2 regions of the Lactobacillus xylocopicola genome follow, and region 1 is predicted to be linked to the other one. Evidence: predicted binding sites of a transcription regulator. Region 1 holds the regulator's gene; the other holds the start of a gene.
What was found. The regulator Rex, encoded in region 1, represses fermentation and respiration genes when NADH is low (regulators of the CRP and FNR family bind a similar motif). The targets are predictions, from matches to a motif close to TTGTGAANTANTTCACAA.
Positions count from the first base shown of each region.

Region 1 (5,878 bases):
TTCCAAAATTCTCGCTGGCCGCAGCTCGGCCTTTAATTTGGTCAACTTCCAAAGCCGTTAATTCTCCGTTAACTTTACCCGCTGCCTGCGCCATTGGATTAATTAAGGGAGCAATAAACTGAACATGCCCCTGAAGTGAAATACCAAAAATGCCCGCCAGTTCACGAATTGCCGTATAGATATCGAAATCCGACCAGGCGTCAAGTTCTTCAGCTTCTTAATTAAATTAACTGAGGCTTGCTTGAGACCATGCCTTTCTAAAATACCGATTGTTGGTAGAGTCAGGAAAAACAAGGATACCATTCGGTTATCAACAAAGCCCTTACCCAAATTCCGTAAAAAAGAGACAAAATCAATACCTGAAACTAATGCCGTTACAAGCGCAGCAATGACCACAACGGCTACAGTATCCAGGCCGAGTGCAAACCCTACGACTATGACTAAAACGCCTAATAAACTTAAGCATTCCATTAACTATCCTTTCATGTGAAAATAATAATAATAATAATACAAGTAAACATATTAATATTGTTATCATATAATGTCAATAGTTTGACGGAAAGCCAGCATTTTAACTTACAAAAAAACTGCTCAAGCGAGCAGTTTTTAGCGTATATTCAGTTATATCAACTACATCATGCCAGGAGCACCTGCAGCAGCGGCAGGATCAGCAGCCGGTTTATCTTCTGGAATTTCGGCAACGACAGCTTCAGTTGTTAGCAGCAAGGCAGCAATCGAAGCGGCGTTTTGCAGAGCGGTCCGGGTAACTTTAGTTGGGTCGATGATACCGGCCTCAACCATGTTTTCCCATTCGCCATCAGCGGCATTGTAACCAACTTCTTTGGCTTGACTTTCAAGCTTGTTCAAGATGACGGAACCATCTTCACCAGCATTTTCAGCAATTTGCCGAACTGGGGCAGCCAAAGCCTTAAGTACGATATTAATCCCAGTCTGTTCATCGTCATTGTCACCCTTAAGGTCTCTAACAACACCCATCACGTTAATTAGAGCAGTACCACCACCAGCAACGTAACCTTCATCAACAGCTGCACGGGTAGAGTTCAGAGCATCTTCGATGCGGTAGCGACGTTCCTTAAGTTCAGTTTCAGTAGCAGCACCAACGTGAATAACTGCTACCCCACCAGTCAACTTAGCTAAACGTTCTTGCAGCTTCTTCTTGTCGAAGTCTGAAGTGGTTTCTTCAATTTGCTTTCTAATTGAATCTTCCCGCTCCTTAATTGCTTCATCCGAACCAGCACCATCAACAATGGTCGTTGAATCCTTGGTAATCGTGATGCGACGTGCTTGACCCAATTGGTCAAGCTTAGTGTCCTTGAGTTCAAGGCCGAGGTCTTCGGTGATAACCGTACCACCAGTTAAGGCAGCAATATCTTGCAGTTGTTCCTTGCGCCGGTCGCCAAAACCTGGAGCCTTAACGGCAACGACGTTGAAAGTACCACGAATCTTGTTCAAAACTAAAGTAGGCAGTGCTTCGCCCGACACATCATCAGCAATAATAAGCAGTGACTTACCTTGTTGAACGATCTCTTGCAAAAGTGGCAAGATGTCTTGGATATTAGAAATCTTCTTGTCGGTAATTAAGACGTAAGGACTTTCTAAGTCAGCTTCCATCTTATCGTTGTCGGTTACCATGTATTGTGACAGGTAGCCGCGGTCAAACTGCATTCCTTCAACCACTGACAATTCAGTTTCGATTCCCCGTGAGTCCTCAATGGTAATAACGCCGTCATTACCCACCTTTTCCATGGCATCAGCGATTAGGTCACCGACTTCCTTGGAAGCTGAGGAAACGGAAGCAACTTGGGCAATTTGATCCTTTGAAGAAACCGTGTGGCTAATTTTGTGTAATTCGTCCACAACTGCTTTAGTGGCCTTCTCAATTCCGCGCCGCACGCCAACTGGGTTGGCACCGGCAGTTACGTTCTTCATCCCTTCGCGCACGATTGCTTGGGTCAAAACAACAGCAGTCGTAGTACCGTCACCGGCAATATCGTTAGTCTTCTGAGCTGCTTCAGCCACCAGCTTAGCACCCATATTCTCATAGTGGTCTTTCAGTTCAATCGCCTTGGCAATCGTTACACCATCGTTAGTAATATCCGGGTTACCATAAGATTGCTCCAAGACAACGTTTCTACCCTTAGGGCCAATCGTAGCCTTAACGGTATTTGCCAACTGGTCAACACCCTTTAATAAAGAACGTCTTGCTTTTTCTGAAAATTTAATATCTTTTGCCATTTTATCCGCTCCCTAACTACTTAACAATTGCTAAAATATCTTTTTCGTGCAGGACCAGGTACTTCTCGCCCTCGTACTTGACATCAGTACCTGAGTACTTATCATACAGGACGACGTCCCCTGTCTTCACCGTCATTGGAATCTTGTTGCCATTCTCAGCATAAGTTCCCTCACCAACCGCGACAATTTCGCCTTCAGTTGGTTTTTGTTTAGCATTCGAAGCAAGGACGATTCCGCCTACAGTCTTTTCTTCTTCCTCTTTAACTTTAACGATCACGCGATCACCTATTGGTTGTAACACGTTTGTCCCTCCTATTAGTAAAAATCTTTTTAATTGTTAGCACTCATATTCATCAAGTGCTAACTTACAATTAAGATAATAACCTTTTTTCAGATAAAATGCAAGAAAAAATTAGCACTTTTTCAGTTAAAGTGCTAATTATTCTTAACTCTTATCCGCAGGCTGTTGCTTACTTGGGTTTATCGGCGTCAAGAAAGTAAATCAAGGTCTGTAATTCCGTCGCTAAGTCAACGTTCTGGACCCTGATCCCACTTGGAGCTGAGAGTCGAATTGGGGTGAAGTTCATGATCCCCCTAATTCCAGCTTCGACCATATCGTCTGCCGTCTGTTGGGCAGTGGTCGATGGCACCGTCAAAATCGCAATTGTAATCTGTTGGTCGCTCAACTGTTGCTTCAATTCGCTCATACCGTATACCGGCACCCCGCTTAGGATTTTACCGGTAATCTTGGGATCAATATCGAAGGCACAAGAAATCCGAATATTGTTACTACGCTTGAAGTTATAGTTGAGCAGTGCATGTCCCAAATTACCAACGCCGACCAGGGCCACATTGGTCAATGTATCCTGATTTAGAATCTTTTTAAAAAAGGAAAGCAAATTTTTGACATCGTAACCATAACCGCGTTTGCCCAGCGCGCCAAAATAAGAAAAGTCGCGTCTAATCGAAGCACTATCAACCTGAACTGCTTCCGAGAGTTCAGTTGAAGAAACTTTATCTTTGCCCGCTTCGTTTAAGATAATTAAATAGCGATAGTACAGCGGCAAGCGCTTAGCTGTCGCCGTGGGTATTTTTATTTTTTCCATTTTTTAAAAGAGCCTCCAACTTAAATATTGCCTGAGCCTTCTTCTTGTGAATTGCTCATCAATTAGTATTATTTTACCCGTAACGTTACGCTATTTGCAAATATTTTTTTCACAATCTTGCAAACACTGTCAACGAGGGCTACTTTCAACTTTCTTTGCTTAATAGTAAGAGGCCCACTGTAAGTTCTTTTCGTATGCTAAAATAGTTTCTAGGTGAAAAAATATGATCATTGCACAAGGACACGATTTAGAAAAACAATTTGGGGCGAACACCCTATTTCAGCATGTTAACTTTTCAATTGCTGACCAGGCCAGAATTGGCTTAGTTGGGCCTAACGGTGTTGGCAAAACAACTTTACTCAAAATTATGACGGGCGAGGAAGAGGCTAGTCGGGGCGAATTTACTGTCAATAAGGCCGTCGAGGTCGGTTACCTTGCCCAAGAAAACGGACTAGCTGAAGATAAGACTATCTGGGACGAGCTGGTCGAGGTCTTTGCTGCGCTCATTAAGATGGAGCAACAGTTGCACGCTTTGCAGGCAGAAATTACCGCCCAACCTCATAATCCAGAACTATTAAAGCAATATGACCAGTTGCAGTTCGATTTTGAGCAAAAAGGGGGCTACACTTACCAGGCTGACATCAAAAGTATTTTGAATGGTTTTAACTTTCCTGAGGCGACTTGGTCCAAGGTCATTGCTAATCTATCTGGCGGTGAAAAGACGCGGCTTGCTTTTGTAAAGCTGCTCCTGCGTAAACCACCTCTGCTCCTACTCGATGAACCGACTAACTACCTTGACCTCGATACTTTGGACTGGCTGGAAGGCTACCTAAAAAACTATCCTGGGGCAATCCTAGTTGTGTCGCACGACCAATACTTCCTAGACCACTTAGCTACCCAGATTTTCGAGTTACAATTTGGCCAATTAACTGTGTTCAAGGGCAATTACACTAACTATGTACAAGAGCGCGAATTGCGCGACCACCAGCAGGAAGAAGCCTTCGAGAAACAGCAAGAAAAAATTAAGAAGGACGAAGAATTTATTCAGAAAAACATCGTCCGGGCCAAAACAACTAAACGGGCTCAAAGCCGCCGTAAACAGCTCGAAAAGCTCAAGCGAATTAATCCGCCCAAGCACAAGACCAAGGTGCGAATGACCTTCAAGGCTGACCGACCTTCCGGTAAGGAAGTCTTGATTTTGCGTAATTTGGCGATTGGCTACCCCACTAAGACCATGGTTGAGGATATTTCTTTACAAATTAATCAAGGAGATCGCGTAGCCGTGATTGGCGCTAATGGGATTGGCAAGTCCACCTTGCTCAAGACTATTATGCGGGAACTGCAAGCTAAGGCTGGTTCAATCAAGTACGGAGCAGCTCTCGATACCGGCTATTACGACCAAGAACTCCAACTGCTCGACCCTAGCCAAACCGTCTTGAATACCATTTGGGACCGCCACAAGACCATGCCAGAACGGGATGTGCGCTCGATTTTGGCTAGTTTCTTGTTTACCGCCAAGGATATTGATAAGACGGTCAGCCAACTTTCAGGTGGGCAAAAGGCTAGGTTAACTTTGACGGTTTTGGCATTAGAACATAATAACTTCCTACTAATGGATGAGCCAACCAACCACTTGGATCTAGAGGCTAAAGAGGTTTTGGAACAGGCCCTCCAGGACTTTGACGGCACTCTCTTGTTTGTGTCTCATGACCGCTACTTTATTAACCAGCTAGCCAACAAAATTGTCGAGGTTAAAGATGGCCAGGCTCAACTCTACAACGGTAACTATAACTATTATTTAGCAGAAAAAGCCAAGCAAGATAACCAAAGTGCTGCAGTCGTAGCAGCCACCAGCAGTAGTCAAATTGATGACAAGCCAACTAAGTTGTCTTATCAAGAGCAGAAACAACGTGACTCCCAGCAGCGTAAACTACAGCGCCAGGTTGAAGAAGTTGAAGACCGGATTGATCAACTGGAACACCAGCAAGAAGAGCTGCAGACGCAAATGGCGGATCCCGAGATTGCAACTAACTTCGACCGTCTGGGACCGCTCCAAGACCAGCTGACGGCGATTGAAAAAGACCTGGCCCAAGCCAACAGTGCCTGGGAAACAGCTCTGACCGAGCTAGATGAATTTTAATTAAGTTAAAAAAGCTTTGGACTACGACCTAATCCAAAGCTTTTTTGCCGCTTGCCTTGGTATTCAGGCGGCTGCAAAATTATCATAATTCAACGTTGGCATGAAGCAGACTAATTAAGTGTTCGAGGCTATATGGCTCTAATAACTGGCCAATCGTTATAGTCTATTGCCTGACCGTATCTCTAACATTTACTTCCACCATTTTTCTTGTATTTTTTGCACTTTGTCGTGGCACTTAACCCTAGTTAGTACATCCCCAAAACCATTTTTTATTAAGACTTATTGTGCTAAAATTTACATTAGCAAAAATATCCTAATAGACCAACAATGGGTGCAAACTTATGGGAAAATTACGTTCTACTCTTTAATTTAACCT
Region 1 is NZ_AP026803.1:1,124,116-1,129,993, forward strand. It holds partial or broken gene R8389_RS05580 (DUF969 domain-containing protein) at 1-471, opposite strand, end outside; gene groL (chaperonin GroEL) at 631-2,256, opposite strand; gene groES (co-chaperone GroES) at 2,273-2,557, opposite strand; gene R8389_RS05595 (redox-sensing transcriptional repressor Rex) at 2,727-3,362, opposite strand; gene R8389_RS05600 (ABC-F family ATP-binding cassette domain-containing protein) at 3,586-5,502, shown strand.

Region 2 (5,878 bases), 300 kb from region 1:
GCCTCGTCATCACTGCTATTCTTCACCTTCAGGGGTGCCAATTTAATATTTTCGATGATGTTCATATGCGGGAATAAGTTGAACTGCTGAAAAACCATCCCCATTTTTTCGCGTAGTTGGTCGAGTTGGTCTTCGCTCAAAGCGGTTAAATCGGTGCCTTCAAATAAAACATGCCCCGCCGAAGGCTGGTCCAACATGTTTAAACACCGTAAAAAAGTACTCTTACCAGCTCCTGATGGTCCCACCAGGCAAATGACCTGACCTTCATTCACGGTTGCACTAATATCTTTTAGAACATCATTCTTACCAAAGGTCTTGGTCAGGTGTTCAACTTCTATAACTGCCTTCTTAGTCATGGTCCATTTTCCTTTCAAAGTGTTTCATCAGAGTAGATAAGCTAAATGTAATAATAAAGTAGAGCACCATCGTAATTACCAGTGGCATTACCCCGCGGTAAGTATCAGCCTGGACAACTCGTGATTGATAAATTAGATCCGTGACTCCGATGACCGAGACAATTGAACTTTCCTTGATTAGTGAAACAAACTCATTGCCTAAAGCTGGCCAAATATTTTTCATAGCCTGCGGCATAATGACGTAACGCATGGTCTTTTTTCGCGATAGGCCAAGTGAACGCGCCGCTTCAGTCTGCCCCTTCGCAATTGAATTAATCCCCGACCGAATGACTTCAGCCACATAAGCCGCGGAATTGAGCGCTACTGCAATAATTCCCGAGAGTAACGCCGGAATGTTAACTAGCAGACCCAAGCCAAAGTAAATAAAGAGCAGTTGCACCATGAGTGGTGTGCCTCGAACAAATTCAATGTAGGCCGTTGCGACAGCATGAATCAAGTGATTATGACTGAGCCGCATCAGTGCCAATAAGGCGCCTAACAAGAAGCCAAAGAAAACCGCAATGGCCGAAATAAAGAGGGTGTAGCCCACTCCAGCAATGAAGAAGTCTTTATAGGCCCACATGGAGTTGGACGTCTTAGACTTGCTGTCGGCCAAATATTTGCCCGCCTGTGGTAAGTATTGCTTGTTGATTAAATTTTGCTGTTTAATTTCAGCAATCGACTTGTTGGCTGCCTTAACCAGACTCTGCGCCCCCTTGTGAAAGGCAATCGCTGATCCGTTGGAGTCAACCTTGAAACCGGAGCGAATCGCCGTGATGCCGTCCGTATTCTTGACAAAGGCACTGGCAGTGGCCGTATCTACTGCCACCGCATCAAACTTATTCGTCTTAAGTCCGAGAATCAGATCACTATCCTTGTCCATCGTCTTCAGTTTAGTCTTCTTAGCCTGTTCTTTAATTAAAGTAGCTTGCAAACTGCCGGTCTGCGCACCGATCGCTTGCCCAACAAAAGACCGATAGTCATGGTACTTGTCTTTGTCGGTGGTCCGAATTAACAAATCTTGACCGCTCTTGTAGTATGCCTCACTAAAGGCCACACTCTTGGCGCGCTTAGGCGTAGCCGACATACCCGAAATGACCATGTCAATCTTGCCGGTTTCTAAAGCCACGAGCAGGGAGTCAAAATCCATTGTGCGGACAATCAGCTTGACTCCAAGGTCGCGAGCAATCTTGCGGCCAATCTCAACGTCCATGCCCACAACTTTGGACTTACCATCAATATTTTGCACAAATTCGTAAGGCGGAAAGTCTGGACTGGTACCCATGACCAACTCCCCCTTCTGTTTAACTTTTTTTAGGTAGTTGTCTCTTGGTGCTGGTGCAGCTTGCACCGGCTCTGATGATTGGGGCAATAAAGCAAGCAGCATCATTAGGGCTAGGATACCGGCCAGCCATTTCCAAGACTTTTTCATAATTTTCCCTCCGCGTATGTATTACGATAATTATAATAATATAAAAATAAAATAACAATGCTCTTTTTGCTTTATTATTAAAAAGATAGAAAAAATGCTCTGCTTATTTACTACTGAACTAATAATCGCAGAGCATTTCTTATTTTTTTATTAATTACTTTTAAGAGTGTGAAGCTCCTGATACGGCATCCGAGTCATCATCCTTCATCTGGTTCTCGGCAGTTACAGGATAAGGCTTAATTCTTGAAGGATCTGTATTAGACTTCAAGTTATCAGCGGTGTAGTTGATGTGAGCAATCTTGGCATGCTTGATATCTTCCACCGTCTTGCAGCCGGTCAGCTGCATATCAATTAAGAGTTCAGTATTCAGTTGTTCAATAACTGATTGAACACCCTTAGGACCACCTAGAGCTAGACCATAGAGGTATGGTCGACCAACACCAACTATATCAGCACCAAGAGCCAAGGCCTTGAAGACGTGTGATCCGCGGCGAACACCTGAATCGAAGATAATCGGTACCCGGTGGTTAACCGCCTGAGCGATTTCTGGCAACATGTCAATAGTAGCTGGGCCACTATCAACTTCACGTCCACCGTGATTGGTAACGTAGATCCCATCAGCGCCACAGCCCATTGCCAGGTAGGCATCTTCAGCACAAACTACACCTTTAACAAAGACTGGTAAGCCAGACATTTCCTTAATCCGGCGAACATCTTCTGGACCAATCTTCTGGGCAGATGAAGCGTACATTTCCGCAACGGTCTGACCCTCTCCTTTAGCACCCTGGTAGCGGGTAAAGAAATCTAATGGCACTGGGAAGGCAAACTGGGTTCTCAGGTTAGCCTCACGAAAACCTGAAACCAGCGCATCCACCGTTAAGAAGATGCCTTTATAACCAGCCTGCTTGATTGCATCAAAGACCATCTGATTGAACTTCCAATCCTTACTGAGGTAAAGTTGGAAGAAGCGCGGTGCATCTGGTGCTGCTGCCGCAATATCTTCAACACTCTTGTTACCATAGGTACTAGAAGCAAATAATGCACCAGCAGCTGCAGCACCTTTCTGAGTAGCAACTTCGGCATCCTTGTGAGCAATACCGTGGCAGGCAATTGGCGAAATCATTACCGGCGTTTTCAACTTCATCCCCATGAATTCAGTATCAAGCTGGGGATTATCCATATTAGTTAAAGCCCGCGGGACAATTTGAAAATGGTTAAAAGCAGTAGTATTATTCCGCCAGGTCCATTCATTCTCTGAACCAGAAGCAATGTAGTAATACGCACCTTCTGGCATAACTTCCTTGGCACGTTCCTCAAGTTCATCGAGGTTAATCATGTCGATCTTTTCATCTTTATCACTCTGGGGAAAACCATTGTAATATGCTGTCATTTTAAAGACTCCTTTGATTGTTTAGTATATTTTATAGCTATACTCTTATTATACATGAAACTGCTTACAATGATTAGTGAAAAAGTTAAAAGATTGTTTAAATATCAGCCTTAATGCTGTGCCATTTTTCACAAACTGATAAATGTGACCGATAATTTAGTTGTATTACCTACAACTTATGTTTAATCAGATGAGTGAAGTAAGTAACAAGATATATCACAACCTCGATTACTGCAATAAAAAAAGTAACAGGCAGATTGGTAAGAAAGCCGAGGTAGAGACCCAGCCATACCCCTATTAAAGCCAGTGTAACTGACCAGCCAATCATCGACGACACGGTCTTACCAATGTAACTAGCAGTTGCTGGTGGTAAGGTCAGTAAGATGAACACCAGGAGTGACCCCACAATTTGGGCGCCGATTGAAACCGACATAGCCAGTGCAATTAAGAAGACTACGCTAACCATGCCAGTTTTGACACCATGCGCCAGGGCCCCGGTATGGTCAAAGGAATCAAAGTTTAACGGGCGCTGTAAGAACAGTATCATCAATAAGACAATTACTGATAAAACAACCAGTTGAATTACGCCCTGCTGGTCGACCCCGATAATGCTACCAAATAAAATATTGGTGGCATAATTGCTATTGGCTCCTGAGATGGCTAAGAATAAGACACCCAGTCCAATAAAGAGCGCTGAAATTGCACTAATTGATGATTCTTTTTGGTCGCTGTGCAGGGATAGTTCACCAACACTAACCGAACCCAAAAGAGTAAACAACAGCATCCCCCAAAGTGGACTAATACCAAGCCAGACCGCAAAAGCCGCACCAGCAAAACCAATTTCAGACAAAGTATGGGCTAAAAAACTAAAGTTACGTGCAACTACATAGACTCCAACGGTACCACAAGTAATCGCGATAAAAGTACTGGCCAAAAAGGCATTACGCATAAAATCAAATGCAAACATTATTCATAGGCCTCCTCGAATTGTGTCATTTCACCCTGTGCGATTTTGCCATGGTTGAGATAGAGGTAATCTGTCATATACTTGCGCGCTAGCGGTACGTCGTGTGTCACAAACAGAACAGTTATTTTGTGTTGCTCATTCAGGTGTCTAATCAGCTGCATCAGTTCGTCCTTGGCCATCGGGTCAAGACTGGCGGTAGCTTCATCCAGAATAATCATATTAGGCTGGTCGAGCAGGGCCTGAGCTAGATAAGCCCGTTGCTTCTGCCCACCAGACGCCTCACCCATGCGCGTGTTTTTTATCATTTCCAAGTTGGTCTCTGCAAGTTGCTTCTTAATCGTCTGCTTCACTGTAGCCGTTTTCAACAAGGGTGCATTCAGACCAACAAAGGCTTCAATCGACAGCGGATATTCAGTATCAATATTACGGAACTGAGGCACATAGCCTAAGCGCAGGTCAGTAGCAAACTTAAAAGTTCCGGTTGTTGGCACTAACATCCCCATTAAAATATTGATTAAGGTTGTTTTCCCGGCCCCATTAGGACCCAAAAGTGCAGTCATTGAACCTTTTTTGAGATTGAAATTCAGATTAGTAAAAATCGTCTTTTTCTCAAACCTCATGGCAAGATTATTAACTTTTAAAATATCAGACAAGACATAACTCCTTACTAATAGCGGCTAAAATTACCAACTTTAACAAATTGGTTGACATTGATTTGATAATACCGGCGACCTTTGATTTTTACGCGGCCGCCATATGTTCTAAGGTAGTTGCCGCGATATAACTTAGGGGTGTTAACCCGCCAGCCCTTCCTATCATAGACAAAGGCATTATGATTCAGCGACTGCAGCTTGCCTTCAACGTTGCTGGCAACGACGTATTGATCTACCCCAATCTGCATGTACTTCTTACCCTTGATAGTCTTATTACCATAAATGGTCAGGCTGCTACCAGCTTTTTTGGTTGGCAGATCAGCAGCTGTACCACTTGCATCATAAACTTTCGCATTGTGCATTAAAGTTCTAGTGGTAATAGGAGTAGGTAGTGCTGGCTTACTTGGCGTAGTCGGCTTATTAGCGGGCACGGACGGCTTACTTGGCGCAGCTGGCTTAGTAGGTTTTTCTGGCTGTTTATTAGCAGAATCCCCATCAGTACTACCCGAAGACCCTTGCTGGTCATAGTAATATTTGATGAGATCATAAAACTCATCCATTGAATATCCCCATTTAGCAAAGTAGCCATCCGGATCGGTATGGTCAGTACCGCCTAAAAAATTTGAAACAGCATGGTGGGACCAAACTGTCCCTTTGCCGTCATGAACTGCATTATCAGGCACTAGGTTATACTTGTGCATTATTTGCGCCACGTAAATGGCATCATTATTAATGCTCTTGGCAAAGTCAGCCTGATTATTTTCTTGGCACAATTCGACCTGGACAAAACGGTTATTAGCATTGGGGCCAGCTCCCCAGACACCATAATCAGGCGTGGTCATTTGGATAACGCCGGTGTGGTCAACAAAGGCATGGACGTATGAATAAATATTCATCCACTCCCGGTTAAAGTAAATTGCTTCTGAATGGGCGCTTGCTCCAGGGGTTGCAGTTTCATGAATAACCACCCCTTCAGGTTTACCATAACGGTAGTTTATCTTGTTTTTAGCCGTAAAACTGTTGTACTGAATCCCTTCCTGT
Region 2 is NZ_AP026803.1:1,425,187-1,431,064, forward strand. It holds gene R8389_RS06910 (amino acid ABC transporter ATP-binding protein) at 1-356, opposite strand, end outside; gene R8389_RS06915 (ABC transporter substrate-binding protein/permease) at 349-1,827, opposite strand; gene R8389_RS06920 (alpha-hydroxy-acid oxidizing protein) at 1,988-3,217, opposite strand; gene R8389_RS06925 (metal ABC transporter permease) at 3,387-4,184, opposite strand; gene R8389_RS06930 (metal ABC transporter ATP-binding protein) at 4,184-4,804, opposite strand; gene R8389_RS06935 (SLAP domain-containing protein) at 4,852-5,878, opposite strand, start outside.
Region 2: a site for Rex is predicted at 3,334-3,351, ahead of R8389_RS06920 (alpha-hydroxy-acid oxidizing protein). Genes of this name have one in related genera too.